Regions from separate parts of the Arthrobacter sp. SD76 genome, predicted to be linked through region 1. Evidence: riboswitches for the same ligand, from Rfam matches in the RefSeq annotation. Region 1 holds a riboswitch; the other holds the start of a gene.
The links. A riboswitch is a leader RNA that binds a small molecule or an ion and turns the genes downstream of it on or off. The one in region 1 is predicted to bind S-adenosylmethionine.

Region 1 (7,162 bases):
AGACCACCTCCTTCGTCTTTCCCAGCGCCGAGAGCGCCGCGAACCGCTTCGCCCTCGCCGAGCTTGCCCCGATCTATACGCGCATCGGCAACCCGACCCAGGACGCCGTGGAGCAGCGGATCGCCAGCCTTGAAGGGGGCCTCGCCGCGCTCCTCCTCAGCTCGGGGCAGGCGGCAGAGACGTTCGCCGTCCTGAACATCGCCGAGGCCGGTGACCACATCGTGGCCAGCCCCAGCCTTTACGGCGGCACCTACAACCTGTTTGCCCACACCCTGAAGAAGTTCGGCATCTCCGTCACCTTCGTGGCGGACCCGGACAACCTGGACCACTGGCGCGAGGCGGTCCAGCCCAACACCAAGCTGTTCTTTGCCGAGGTGGTGTCCAACCCACGGCAGGACGTGCTGGACATCGAAGGCGTCTCCCGGACCGCCCATGAGGCCGGCGTACCACTGATCGTGGACAACACGCTGTCCACGCCGTACCTGATCCGGCCGCTGGAATGGGGCGCCGACATCGTGGTCCACTCGGCCACCAAATACCTGGGCGGCCACGGCGCCGCAATTGCCGGCGTCATCGTCGATTCAGGCAAGTTCGACTTCAGCAAGGACCCGGAACGCTTCCCCGGCTTCAACACGCCGGACCCCACCTACAACGGCCTCGTCTACGGCCGCGACCTGGGGGAGGGCGGAGCGCTGGGAGCCAACCTGTCCTACATCCTCAAGGCCCGGGTCCAGCTCCTGCGTGACCTCGGTTCGGCCGTTTCGCCCTTCAACGCCTTCCTGATCTCGCAGGGACTGGAGACCCTGAGCCTGCGCGTGGAGCGCCATGTGGCCAACGCCCAGGAGGTTGCGCGGTGGCTGGAAGCACGGGACGACGTCGAATCCGTAGCCTACGCCGGGCTGCCCTCCAGTCCCTGGTATGAGCGCGGCCGCAAGTACGGCCCAGGGGCACCGGCGCGATCGTCGCCTTCAACCTGGCCGGCGGCGCCGAAGCGGGCAAGCGGTTCGTGGACGCCCTGGAACTGCACTCCCACGTTGCCAACATCGGCGACGTCCGCTCGCTGGTCATCCACCCGGCGTCGACCACGCACAGCCAGCTGTCCCCGGAGCAGCAGGCCGCGGCCGGCGTCGCCCCGGGACTGGTCCGCCTCTCCGTGGGCCTGGAGCACATCGACGACATCCTCGCCGACCTCGAGGCCGGCTTCCGCGCGGCAAAGGAGGCCTCAGGCGCCTGAGCGCACGGCCCGGGGAGCTGAGCCGGGAGCAACGCCCGACGGCGGGTGGCCACCCGGGTGCGCACGGCCGGGGAAGTCACAACCAGTCACACTCTTGGCCCGGGGCGGGTGGTGTTTCGTACACTCGAACCAGGTCATGAGTGCCAGTGACAGCCCCGGCTTGCTGGCCGGCAACCCTCCTTCCGCGGTGGGGTGCCCCGGGTGAAGACCTGGCCTGCCGGTCATTCCGCCGGTGGGCAAGCGCGTAGAAGAGGTCTTGCCATGACGGTTACCGTCACCCGTACCACCGTTCCCGAGCACGGAATTGTCCGTTACGCCTCCATCGGGGGCCTGGAACTGGAAGCCGGCGGCTACCTGCCGGACGTCACGCTCGCCTACGAAACGTGGGGCACGCTCAACGCGGACGGCAGCAACGCCATCCTGATCGAGCACGCCCTGACCGGCAGCACCCACGTCACCCGCGGCGACAGCGACGAACCCGGCTGGTGGGAACAGCTCGCCGGGCCCGGCGCCCCCGTGGACACTGACCGGTTCTTCGTGGTGTCCATCAACATCGTGGGCGGCTGCTACGGGTCCACCGGGCCGTCGTCGCCCGCCCCGGACGGGACGCCGTGGGGTTCCCGCTTCCCCTGGTGACGCTGCGGGACAGCACAGTGGCAGAGGCCCGGCTGGCAGACCAGCTCGGAATCGGCAGCTGGTACGCGGTCCTCGGCGGCTCCATGGGCGGTGCCCGCGCCCTGGAATGGGCCGTCACCTACCCGGAGCGGGTAAAGCGCTGCGCCGTGATTTCGGTCGGCGCCGCCAGCACGGCTGAGCAGATCGCGTTTGCCCAGGCCCAGACCCTCGCCATCCGCCAGGACCCCAACTTCAACGGCGGCGACTACTACGGCGGCCCGTTCCCCGAGGACGGCCTGGCCCTTGCGCGGCGCATTGCCCACATCACCTACCGCTCCGCCGCCGAACTGGAGGGCAGGTTCGGCCGGGAGCCGCAGGCCCCCGAATCGCCGCTGCAGGCTGACTGCTTGTCGGCCCGCGGCCGCTACCAGGTGGAGAGCTACCTGGACCACCAGGGCAACAAGCTGGTCCAGCGCTTCGACGCCAACAGCTACATCGCCATCACCGAGGCGCTGATGAGCCACGACGTCTGCAGGGGGCGCGGAACGCTGGCCGAGACGCTGGCCCGCTCCGAGGCCCGGTTCTTCATCGCGGCCGTCGACTCGGACCGGCTCTACTTCCCGTCCCAGTCGCAGGAACTGGCACGGGCATTGCCGGGGGACGTGGACGTACACCTGATCCAGGCGCCGATCGGCCACGACGGCTTCCTGACGGAAATCGGTCAGCTCGGGAACCAGCTCCGCCAGCACCTCCTGCCCTGAACCACTGCGCAGCCCGGACGCTTTCACGCCTTGGCACGCGGTGTGCCGCCGCGCCAAGTGTGCATTTTTGCAGATGCTTTCTGCAGTATTCGGCGTTGAGCTCCCGGCTGTACCAAGCAATACTCGTGTGAACCTGCGGTTTTGTTATGCAAATCACAAAGCCGCCATCCGGTCCCATTGTGGTGTCGACGGAGACGCCAAAGGAGTTCATTCATGAGTACGGAACACTCCGCCGCAGGGCGGCTCGAGGAAACCGACGTCAAGGCCTCAGGGCTGAAGAAAGTCGTCACGGCCTCCATGGCCGGCACGGTGGTGGAATGGTATGAGTTCTTCCTCTACGCATCTGCCGCCACACTGGTGTTCGGCAAAACATTCTTCCCCAATTCGGGCACGGAACTGGACGGCATTATTGCCGCGTTCGTCACCTACGCCGTGGGCTTCGTTGCCCGGCCTATCGGCGGAATTGTCTTTGGCCACTTTGGGGACAAGTTCGGCCGCAAGCAGCTCCTCCAGTTGAGCATCATCATGGTGGGCGTTGCCACGTTCCTCATGGGCTGCCTGCCCACCTTCGCCCAGATCGGCTACTGGGCACCGGCGCTGCTGGTGTTCCTGCGGTTCGTGCAGGGCTTCGCAGTCGGCGGTGAATGGGGCGGCGCCGTGCTGCTGGTGGCAGAGCACAGCCCCAGCCACTCGCGCGGCTTCTGGGCCAGCTGGCCGCAGTCCGCCGTTCCCATGGGCAACCTGCTGGCCACGGGCGTCCTGTTCACCCTGTCCTCGACCCTGTCCCAGGAAGCTTTCCTCGGCTGGGGCTGGCGCGTGGCGTTCTGGCTGTCCGCCGTCATCGTCATCATCGGCTACTACATCCGCACCAAGGTCCAGGACGCTCCGATCTTCATCGAAGCCCGGAAGGAAGTCACTGCGGAAAAGAAGGGCTACGGCGTTGCCGAAGTCTTCCGCCGCTACCCCCGCGGCGTCTTCACCGCCATGGGCCTCCGGTTCGCCGAAAATATCCTCTACTACCTGGTGGTCACGTTCTCCATCACGTACCTGAAGGTGGTCGTCCAGACGGACACCTCGCGGATCCTGCTCCTGCTGCTGGTGGCGCACTTCATCCACTTCTGCGCCGTCCCGCTGGTCGGCAAGCTCTCCGACGCCTTCGGGCGGCGGCCCGTCTACATGGCGGGTGCCATCCTCGGCGGAACCTGGGGCTTCTTCGCCTTCCCCATGATGGACACAGCCAACGACATGGTCATCCTGGCCGCCATCACCATCGGACTGCTCTTCCACGCGCTGATGTACGCCGGCCAGCCGTCCATCATGGCCGAGATGTTCCCCACCCGCATGCGCTACTCCGGGGTGTCCCTGGGCTACCAGGTGACTTCGATCGTTGCCGGCTCGCTGGCTCCGATCATCGCCACCGCCCTGCTGGGCAACTTCAAGTCGTCCCTTCCGGTAGCCCTCTACCTCCTTGGCGCCTGCGTCGTAACGGCGGTGTCCGTGCTCTTCCTCAAGGAGACCAGGGGCATTTCACTGCACGACGTCGATGCCGCGGACGCCAAGGGCACCGCAGACCTCCTGGCCGCCAGCAAGAAGTAGGACGCAGCCAGGCACTACAGGCAAGGCAGCTGCCCGGGCCCGGATTCCGGGTCCGGGCAGCCGCATGACCACCACCCCATAACCAGAGCAAGGAACCTTCATGCGAGCCGCTGTCCTTTACAACACCGTTCCTGCGGGAACCAGTTACTCCGAGGCACGCCCCCTGATGGTGGAGGAGCTGGAACGGCCCGAGCCCCGGGCGGGCGAGCTGGGAATCTCCATCACCTATTCGAGCCTGTGCCACTCCGACCTCTCCGTCGTGGACGGTTCACGCGTCCGGCCCCTGCCGATGGCGCTCGGGCATGAGGCGGTGGGCAGGGTGGTCTCGGTGGGCGACGGCGTCACGGACGTCTCCCCGGGCGACCACGTCGTGCTGGTCTTTGTTCCCAGCTGTGGTGACTGCCGTGCGTGCCGGGCAGGCCGGCCCGCCCTGTGCCACCGCGCCGCCGACGTCAACGGGTCCGGCGACCTGCTGCACGGTGAGGCTCTGCTGCGGACCCGGTCAGGGGAACGCATCAACCACCACCTTGGCGTTTCGGCCTTTGCAGACTATGCGGTGGTGGCGCGCGAATCGGTAGTGGTGGTCGACGACGACATTCCGGACACGGTTGCCGCGATGTTCGGCTGCGCGGTGCTGACGGGCATGGGAGCGGTCTTCAACACGGCACAGGTCGACGGCGGGGAGTCCGTTGCCGTTTTTGGGCTCGGCGCCGTCGGCCTTTCGGCCGTCATGGCCGCCCGCATTGCCGGCGCTGCCTCGATCATCGCCATCGATCCGAACCCCGGCAAGCATCAGCTGGCCCTCGACTGCGGTGCCAGCGCTGCCGGTACTCCGGAGGAAGCAGCCGGGCTGATTGCAGAGGCCGCCGGGGACGGGGTGGACGTTGCCGTGGAGGCAGTGGGCTCTGCCCGTGTCATCGCCTCCTGCCTGGAACTGGTGACCAGGGGCGGCGCCGTGGTTTCGGTGGGACTGCCGCATCCGTCGGCGGAACTGGTGGTTCCGGCCCTGCAGTTCGCCGGTGCGGGCAAGCGGCTGCTCGGCTCGTACATGGGCGATGCCGTCCCGGACCGGGACATCCCGCGCTACCTGGGCTACTGGCGGGACGGCCGGCTGCCGGTCGAACTGCTGCACTCGGACACGCGCCCGCTCGCCGAGATCAACGAAGGCCTGGACGCCCTGGCAGCAGGAAAGGTAGTCCGCAGGCTCTTCCGTCCCTGAAATGCTCCCGGCCGCGGCAGCACTCAGGCGGCCAGCAGGTCCTGCCGCGCCGCCACCTCTTCCTTGAGCGCGGCAATGACCGCCTGGACGCGCGCGGACCGCAGCGACTCTGGCCGCGCCACTGCCCAAATGGGAAGCTGGCGCTCGAAATCGTGCGGAAGGACGGGGACGAACCCGGAGTCGCGCGCCACCATGAAATTGGGGAGCAGCCCGATGCCGGCGCCCCTGCGTACCGCCTCCACCTGGGCGAAGATGCTCGTGGCCTGGAAGCTGGATTTCGGCGCGGGCAACTGCGAGGACCGGTGGCCGAGCTCTGCCACCTGCAAGGCGGATTCGACGTAGGACACGAAGCCGTGCTGCCCACGCCGTCGGGCGTTTCCGGCAGTCCGTGCCGGGCCGCATAGGCGGGGCTGGCGTAAAGCCTGAGGTAGTAGTTGGTGAGGAAGATCGTCTGCGCGTTGCTGACGTCGGTTCCGCCCACCACCACTTCCAGGTCCACCCCGGACCGGTTGCGGCTGACCTTGCGGGTTGCGCTGAGCATCTCGATATTCAGCAGGGGATGGCGCTGCTGGAGGCGTACCAGTGCCGGGGCCACAAATTCGGCACCAAAACCGTCCGACGTGCTGATCCGGACCATGCCGGACAGCGCATCCCGCTCCTGGCCGATGGTGCCGGCAAGTGAACCCAGTGTCTCCTCGATGGCCTCGGCGGCGGCCACTGCCGAGGCTCCCAGTTCGGTCAGTTCCCAGCCGTGCGGGCTCCGTTCCAGCGTCCTGCCGCCCAGTTGCCGGTCCAGGGCAAGGATGCGGCGCGAAATGGTGGTGTGCGTGGTTCCCAGGCTTTCGGCGACGGCGTTGAACCGTCCCAGCCGTGCCACGGTCAGGAGAATCAGCAGGTCGTCTGGGCTGGGAAGCCGGGCCACTGGTGAAACCTTCCGTCGATGTGCATCAATGCACATACCGTCTGTGATTTTTCCCCTTGATTGCACTCTAGCAGCATGTGACCGTAGTCACTGGACGTTCCGGCCATGGCGGTCGGCCACTGAGCAAAGGAGCCTGGGCGATGGCAGTAATCGGATGGATTGGACTCGGGAACATGGGCGGGTCCATGTCGGTGAACCTGGTAAAGGCCGGACATGAGGTGCGCGGCTTCGACCTCAACCAGGCAGCCCTTGCCGCCGCTGAAGCCGGCGGGGTCAAGCCTGCCGGCAGCATTGCCGAGGCAGTGGAGGGGGCCGACGCCGTCTTCACCATGCTCCCCAAGGGCGAGCACGCCAAGGCCGTCTACCTCGGCGCGGACGGCGTCCTTGCCCACGCAGACACCCGCACCCTGCTGGTGGATTCCTCCACCATCGACATCGCCTCGGCGCAGGAACTGCACGACGCCGCTGCTGCCGCCGGCTTCCGGTTCGTCGACGCGCCGGTCTCGGGCGGCATGAGCGGGGCGAAAGCCGGGACGCTGACATTCATGGTGGGCGGCGAGGACGGTGCGGTGGCGGACGCCACGGCCTACATCCGGCCGATGGCAGCCAACATCATCCCCACCGGAGGCGCCACGACAGGCCAGGCAGCCAAGATCTGCAACAACCTCATGCTGTTCATCAACCTGGCCTCGACGGCCGAGGGGGCGGTGCTGGCGGACCGGCTCGGCCTCGACAAGCAGGTCTTCTGGGACATTGCCTCTGTTTCATCCGGGGACAGCTGGGCCCTGCGCACCTGGTACCCGGTCCCGGGCGTG
Region 2 (7,162 bases), 2.6 Mb from region 1:
GCCAGCCCCAACTACATGGTCCAGGACCTTTGCTTCTACCTGCAGATGCTGGGTGTGGTTATCGACGGCGTGGGTACCACCACCCTCAGCATTACGGGCCGGCCAGTCATCAACGCGGACATTGAGTACTACCCGTCGGAGGACCCGATTGAGGCCATGAGCCTCATCACCGCCGGGATCGTCACAAATTCCGAGGTCACGGTCCGCCGCGTGCCCATCGAGTTCATGGAGATCGAGCTCGCCACCCTTGGCCAGATGGGGCAGCAGCTGGAAATTTCCGGCGAGTACATGGCGCGCAACGGCCGCACCCGCCTGGTGGATGTCACCACCAAGCCGTCGGAGCTGCGTGCACCCGAGGACAAATCCACCCATGCCGTTCCCCGGCCTCAACATCGACAACCTGCCGTTCTTCGCCGTCATAGCAGCCAACGCCTCGGGCCAGACCATGATCCACGACTGGGTCTACGAAAACCGTGCCATCTACCTGACCGAACTGAACCGGCTGGGTGCCCAGGTGCAGCTGCTGGATCCGCACCGCATCTACGTCAACGGCCCCACCAAGTGGCGCGCCGCGGAAGTGGGCTGCCCGCCCGCGCTGCGGCCGGCGGCGTGCCTGCTGCTGGCCATGCTGGCGGCCCGCGGGGTGTCCGAACTGCGGAACATCTACGTTATCGAGCGCGGGTACGAGGACCTGGCGGAGAGGCTGAATACCATCGGCGCCAAGGTGGAGTACTTCCAGGACTGAGCATTAACGCTTCGTCATGAACGGCGGGGCCCCTCCAAATACGATCCCATTGCCGCAGAATGTCACTATGCGTACATTCGGCGTGGAGGAAGAGCTCCTGATTGTTGATCCGGAGACCGGGGAGCCGCTGGCGCTGGCTGACGCCCTGCTGTCCGGCCGCCGGGTGGCTGCCGACGATTCCGCCCAGGATCCGCGCCTGCTCGAGACCGAGGACAAGACGGTTTACGACGACGACGAGATGGGCCTGAGTGCCGAGCTGAAGCTTGAGCAGATTGAGACCCAGACCCGGCCCTGCCTGGAGTACGGCAGCCTGCTGGAGCAGATCAGGGCCGGAAGGATGCTCGCGGACGAGGCCGCGAAGAAACACAACGCCCGCGTTGCCGCGCTTGCCACGTCGCCGCTGGGCCTGAACAGCCACACCACTCCTGATCCGCGCTACGCCAGGATGCTGGAACGCTTCGGGCTGACCGCCCAGGAGCAGCTGACCTGCGGCTTCCACGTCCACACCTTCGTGGAGTCACCCGACGAAGGCGTGGCGGTCCTGGACCGCATCCGCGACAAACTCGCCGTGCTCACGGCGCTGAGCGCCAACTCGCCGTTCTGGAACGGGCTGGAGACAGGTTTTGAAAGCTACCGGACCCAGGCCTGGAACCGCTGGCCAACCGCGGGGCCGGCCGGCATCTACGGCACCTACCCCGCCTACCGCCGGCTGGTCACGAGGCTGCTGGACACGGGCGTGATGCTGGACGAAGGGATGATCTATTTTGATGCCCGGCTGTCCCGCAACCATCCCACCGTGGAGGTGCGGGTTGCGGACGTCTGCCTGCGCGCCGACGACGCCGCCCTCCTTGCCGTCCTGGTCCGTGCCCTCGTGGAGACCGCCGGCCGGGAGTGGCGCGAAGGCGTCGACCCTGCACCGGTTCCGACCGCGCTGCTGAGGATGGCGTCCTGGCAGGCGAGCAGTGGAGGGCTCGGCGGGGAACTGCTGGACTTCGGAAGCTTCCGGCCCGCGCCCGCGCCTGACGTGGCGCGCGCCCTGGTGGACTACCTCGCGCCGGTGCTCGAGGAGCAGGGTGAGCTCGACCTGGCGCGGCAGGGCGTAGAGGCGATCATCGCGCGCGGCACAGGGGCAGCGGAACAACGCCGGGTCCATGACCAGGAGCTGGCGGGACCGCCGCCTGAGGACATGGGGTTCGGTGCCGTAGTGAGGCACGCCGTGAACGTCACCATGCGCGGCAACCTTGACCTCTCCGAAGTCGATGCCGTTCCCGACCTGCTGCGGGTGCGGCAGGCCTAGCCGGACGGCAGCCGTGGCGTTAGGGAAGGCCACGTGCCATACTCGGCGCGTGGCGCCGTCGTACTCTTTCCATGCCGAGCTTTGGCTCTATCCCGGCGAAGCGGGATGGCACTTCCTCACGCTGCCGCCGGACGTGGCGGACGACATTGCGGAGCAAAGCGAAGCCGGGAACAAGGCCTTCGGCTCGGTCAAGGTCGCGGTGGAGATCGGCGGCCACCGCTGGGAGACGTCCATCTTCCCGGACAACAAGATGGGCTCATACCTGCTGCCCGTCAAGAAGGCTGTCCGGGACAAAGCGCGGATCAGGGCGGGCGACGCCGTGGACGTCCGGCTGGAGCTCCAGCCGGACGATGTACCGCGGGATAAAAGCTAGATCTGCTTCAGGGCCTGTTCGAGGTCGCGGATCAGGTCGTCGGCATCCTCGAGCCCGACGGACAGGCGCACCACGCCGTCGCTGAGCCCGATGGCAGCCCGCCCCTCCGGCCCCATCGCGCGGTGCGTGGTGGTGGCCGGGTGCGTGATCAGGGACTTCGAGTCGCCCAGGTTGTTGGAGATGTCGATGATCCGCAGCCCGTCCAGCAGCGCGAAGGCGGCTTCCTTGCCCGAGCGGCCGCCGGAGGGGGGCAGTTCCAGGGTGAGCACCGTGCCGCCGGCACGCATCTGCTTCGCTGCGAGGTCGTACTGCGGGTGGGACTTCAGCAGCGGGTACTTCACCCAGCTCACGGCAGGCTGCTGCTCCAGCCATTCAGCGAGCCGGAGGGCGGTGGCGGAAGAGTGGTTGACACGCAGCGCCATGGTCTCCAGGCCCTTGGTCAGCACCCACGCGTTGAACGGCGACAGCGACGGGCCGGTGTGGCGCATCAGCTGCTTGACCGGGCCCTCGATGTACTCCTTGGTGCCCAGGATGGCACCGCCCATCACCCGGCCCTGGCCGTCGATGTGCTTGGTGCCCGAGTAGACAATGACGTCCGCGCCCAGCTGGCCGCAGCGCTGGAGCAGGGGAGTGGCAAAGACGTTGTCGACGACGACGGTGGCCCCGGCGGCGTGCGCGAGTTCGCTGACCGCGGCGATGTCCACGATCTCCTGCATCGGGTTGGACGGGGACTCGAAGAAGACGGCGGTGGTGGGCTGGGACAGGGCGGCGCGCCACTGCTCCAGGTCCGGGCCGTCCACGAACACCGTCTCCACGCCCCACCGCGGCAGGATCTCATTCAGGATGACGAAGCAGGAACCGAAGAGCGAACGGGCGGCCACCACGCGGTCCCCGGCAGCCAGCAGGGCGCCCAGGGCGGTGAAGACGGCGGACATGCCGGACGCAGTGGCGAAGCATGCCTCCGTGCCCTCGAGCAGCCGGAGCCGCTCCTGGAAGGTTGCCACGGAGGGGTTGCCGTACCGGGAGTAGACGAAGCGCTCGTCCTCGCCGGTGAAGGCGCGTTCCGCAGCGGCGGCGGATTCGTACACGAAGCCCGAGTTCAGGAAGACCGCTTCGGAGGTTTCCTGGAAGTTGGTGCGATCCAGCCCGCCGCGGACGGCCTGGGTGTCGGGGTTCCAGCCGGCGGCGTCGTTATTGAAGGTCACTTAGTTCTTTCCGAGGTTGGTCGGCAGGCCGCGGTTCTTCCAGCCATTGACGGTCCGTTCGCCGTAGCGGTCCGGATCGCCTTCGAAGCCCTCCAGGACGTTGTAGGAGGTGAAACCGGCCTGCGTCGCGGCGATGGCGGCGGAGATGGAACGCTGGCCGGAGCGGCAGATGAACACCAATTCGGTACTGGAGTCTTCCGGCGCCTGCTGGCTCAGGTCCTTGAGGAAATCCGGGTTGGGAATGCCGCCGGGGAAGGTCCACTGGATGAACAGCGGATCGTTGTCCGTGGCCTTGGTGTCCGGGATGCCGATGTGGGCCCATTCGCCTTCGGTGCGCACGTCCACCAGGATGGCACCCTGCTCAAGCTTGGCCCAGGCTTCCTCCGGCGTCAGGTCTCCTGCGTAGCTCATGCGTGGCCCTCGCCGTCGAACTCGAGGTCCTCGTTGGCTGCTTCCAGGTCGTCAACAGCGGTGGCGACGGCGGCGTCCGCCGAGGCGATGGCGGCGGGCAGGACGACGGCCTGGGCCACGATGACGCTGGTGCCGTTGAAGGCTGCCGCCGGGCTTCCGTGCAGGACGTAGCCTTCGGCGAGCGCGGTGGAGATCCGCTCACAGAATTCACGGTTGTCCGGGCCGCTGATGAGGCGGTAGGACAGCTTTTCTTCGGGGGCGTCGGACACGACGGATCTCCTTCTCTCACGCTTGCAGCTCGAATCGGTCGATATGCCGAGTATTCACCTGAGGCACCCCGCCGCGGAAGGAGGGTTGCCGACCGGCCAGTCAGGGCTTGGCGCCGGTACTCGATTACTCCCCAAAAACGTAACATCTGGCACCGGCGGCCGCATCGCCGTTGTCGTCATGTTGCGTAACTGAAGCGGAAACGCTGCCGGGGATGCGGTCGCGGTGCCCTTCCCGGGGACGGCCGACGGCGGCATTACAGCAGGTGGGAGGGCTTTTTCTATCCCATCGCGGGAGGGGCGGCCCGATACAGTTCTTAGGGGGCAGCGCCCCGCCGTCGAAGATCAGCACTGGGGGTCCCTTTGAACATGCGAACAGCCGCGCCCTGCCGCCTCCGCCTGGCCTGGGCGTTCCTTGCCGCACTTGTTGTTGCATGTGTGGCAGCGGTCCTGTCGGCGGGGCCGGCCCGGGCGGCCGAACCCGCCCCGGATGCAGGGGAGCCGATGCTCGGCGTCGTCCTGGAATGGGGCGAGGACACTGCCGCGGGGTTTGCCGAGCGGCTGGGAGCGTCGCCGGCTGTCTTTGGACACGACATCGCCTTTCCGTACCGGTCCTCCGAGCAGAACGACATCAAGGGCTTCCTTGAACAGTCATCGCTTCAGGGGTCCCACGCCATGCTCACGGTCAAGCCCACCGTGCCGCTGGACCAGATCGACGCCGCGGCTGCCGGATCATTCGCTCGGGAAATCCGCCGGTTGACCGCACAGTTCCAGGGCCAGGTGCTGGTGCGGTTTGCCCCGGACATGAACGCCGGCTGGGTGGAGTGGGGCCAGCAGCCGGCCGCGTACCGGGAGGCGTTCCGGACAGTGTCCGCGGCGTTCAAGGATTCCGGCGACGGCCGGACAGTCATGGTCTGGGAGCCGTTCCTGGGCAAGGATTACCCCTTTGACCGGAACCGGAACGCCCCGGCTCCCGGCAGCGACGGGTTCGAACTGCTGGATACAAACGGCGACGGCGCCTGGGACGGGTCCGACAGCGCCTACGAACCGTACTATCCCGGTGATGACGCCGTGGACTGGGTTGGCCTGACGGCCTTCCACGACGACACTGCCGGCGGCGCGGCCGTCAATACCCTTCCGCGCGCCGGCGAGCTGGCGGAGATGCTGACGGCTTCAGGAGGCGAGAACTTCTACGCCACCTATGCCCAAGGGCGGAACAAACCGTTCCTGCTGCAGACCGCCGCTTTCTACAGCCCGGCCTCCGGCGGCGCATCCGAAGCTGAGATCAAGACCGGCTGGTGGGACCAGGTGGTAGGCACAGCCACCTCGGCGGAGTTTGGCAGGACGGCCGCGGTGGTCTGGGACGAGCGCACCAGCACCAGGGACACCGGCGTGGCCAGCATCGACTGGCTGCTGACCGGCAGCCCGGAGGTTGCCCGGGCGGCGCTGGAACGGCTGGAGGCCTCGCCCTGGTGACCGGTCCCGTCACGGAAGTGTCCGCCGGCGGCAGCGGTTATGTCCGGGCCAACACGCTGGCCGGGCCTGCAGCCTGGACCGTGGGGGCCGCGCTCGTCATCCTCCTTGTGGCTCTGTGGCAGATTCCGCGCCGCGTCAACGCCGCAACGGCCTGGAGCTATACGGACCCGTCCGGCAGGGATTCCCGCGTGGACCTGCTGCGCGGACTGGCCATTGTGTTCGTGGTGGTCAACCATCTGGGCATGACGTCCCTGTTCCAGCTGCTCACCCAGGAGGCGGTGGGCTTCGTTTCGGGTGCCGAGCTGTTTGTCCTCTTCTCCGGCCTGGTGGTGGGCATGGTGTACGGGCCACGGGTGAAGGACGATTTTGGAACGGTCGTGGACCTGACGTCACGGCGCGCCGGCAAGCTCTACCTGACGGCGCTGATCGTCCTGGTGGGTGTCTTCCTGGCTTCCCTGCTGCCGGTGTTCCGTACCGACGCGCTCACCACCTTCGTGGACCAAGGGACCGGCGGGGCAGGGCACGACGGCGCCGGACGCACCTACGACCTCTATGCAGGAATGGAGTCGCTCTTCCAGTTCCCGGTGCCGCCCCAGGTGCTTCCCGCCATCCTGCTGCTGCAGTTCGGCCCGTGGCAGTTCAATGTGATGGGGTTGTACGTGGTGCTGCTGCTGGCCAGCCCCTTCATTCTTGCTGCCCTCAACCGGGGCAAGGCCGTGTGGGTGCTGGCCGGCACCCTGGCGGTCTACGCCGTCGGCGCCACTACGCGCTTCCGGCTCCTGCCGTCGCAGTTCGAGGACTCGTTCCCGCTGCTCGTGTGGCAGGTATTGTTCGTGCTCGGCCTGGTTGCCGGATTCCACCGGCGCAGCATCGTCGCCTGGCTCTCGGCGCGGACCTGGGTGGTGGCCGCCTGCACGGCGCTCGCTTTCCTGTTGGCCTTCCTGTCCTGGGGAAATCCCTACCTGGCCAACGGCTTCGACGTCCGGCTGGCGCTCGTCGCGGACACCGTGTACCGGACGGTCTACGACGCGCTCTTTGCGAGGACGTACCTGGCGCCCGGCCGGCTGCTCAACGTCCTGGTCCTGGTGGTCGCGGCCTATGCCTTCCTCACCGCGTACTGGAAGCCCGTGCAGCGGGCCCTGGGCTGGTTCCTGATTCCGCTGGGCCGCGCCACGCTCTACGTGTTCATCATGCACGTGGTGCTGATTGCCGTGGTGGCGAACATCCCGGCCCTGCAGCAGGAGAACGTCCTGCTGAACACGGCAGCCTATGCGGCGGTGCTGGGGCTGCTGTGGGTCATGGTCCGGACGAAGTTCCTCTTCCGGATCATTCCCACCTAGGAGACGGGCCCGGCGTCGAAGGCTTTTCGAGGCATGGAAAAGCGGCGTG

Region 2: another riboswitch for S-adenosylmethionine. It lies ahead of ACPEE0_RS00310 (DUF1737 domain-containing protein); the one in region 1 lies ahead of metX (homoserine O-acetyltransferase MetX).

What each region holds. Positions count from the first base shown of each region.
Region 1 is NZ_JBNBLR010000001.1:2,672,605-2,679,766, reverse strand. Features, by position in the region: partial or broken gene ACPEE0_RS13095 (bifunctional o-acetylhomoserine/o-acetylserine sulfhydrylase) at 1-1,234, shown strand, start outside; SAM riboswitch class IV at 1,367-1,483, shown strand; partial or broken gene metX (homoserine O-acetyltransferase MetX) at 1,496-2,610, shown strand; gene ACPEE0_RS13085 (MFS transporter) at 2,824-4,206, shown strand; gene ACPEE0_RS13080 (alcohol dehydrogenase catalytic domain-containing protein) at 4,307-5,425, shown strand; gene ACPEE0_RS13075 (LysR substrate-binding domain-containing protein) at 5,449-5,772, opposite strand; partial or broken gene ACPEE0_RS13070 (LysR family transcriptional regulator) at 5,856-6,383, opposite strand; gene mmsB (3-hydroxyisobutyrate dehydrogenase) at 6,488-7,162, shown strand, end outside.
Region 2 is NZ_JBNBLR010000001.1:70,741-77,902, forward strand. Features, by position in the region: partial or broken gene ACPEE0_RS00285 (UDP-N-acetylglucosamine 1-carboxyvinyltransferase) at 1-745, shown strand, start outside; gene ACPEE0_RS00290 (glutamate--cysteine ligase 2) at 813-2,042, shown strand; gene ACPEE0_RS00295 (DUF1905 domain-containing protein) at 2,092-2,415, shown strand; gene ACPEE0_RS00300 (O-succinylhomoserine sulfhydrylase) at 2,412-3,620, opposite strand; gene ACPEE0_RS00305 (rhodanese-like domain-containing protein) at 3,621-4,031, opposite strand; gene ACPEE0_RS00310 (DUF1737 domain-containing protein) at 4,028-4,300, opposite strand; SAM riboswitch class IV at 4,314-4,429, opposite strand; partial or broken gene opgC (OpgC domain-containing protein) at 4,667-7,113, shown strand.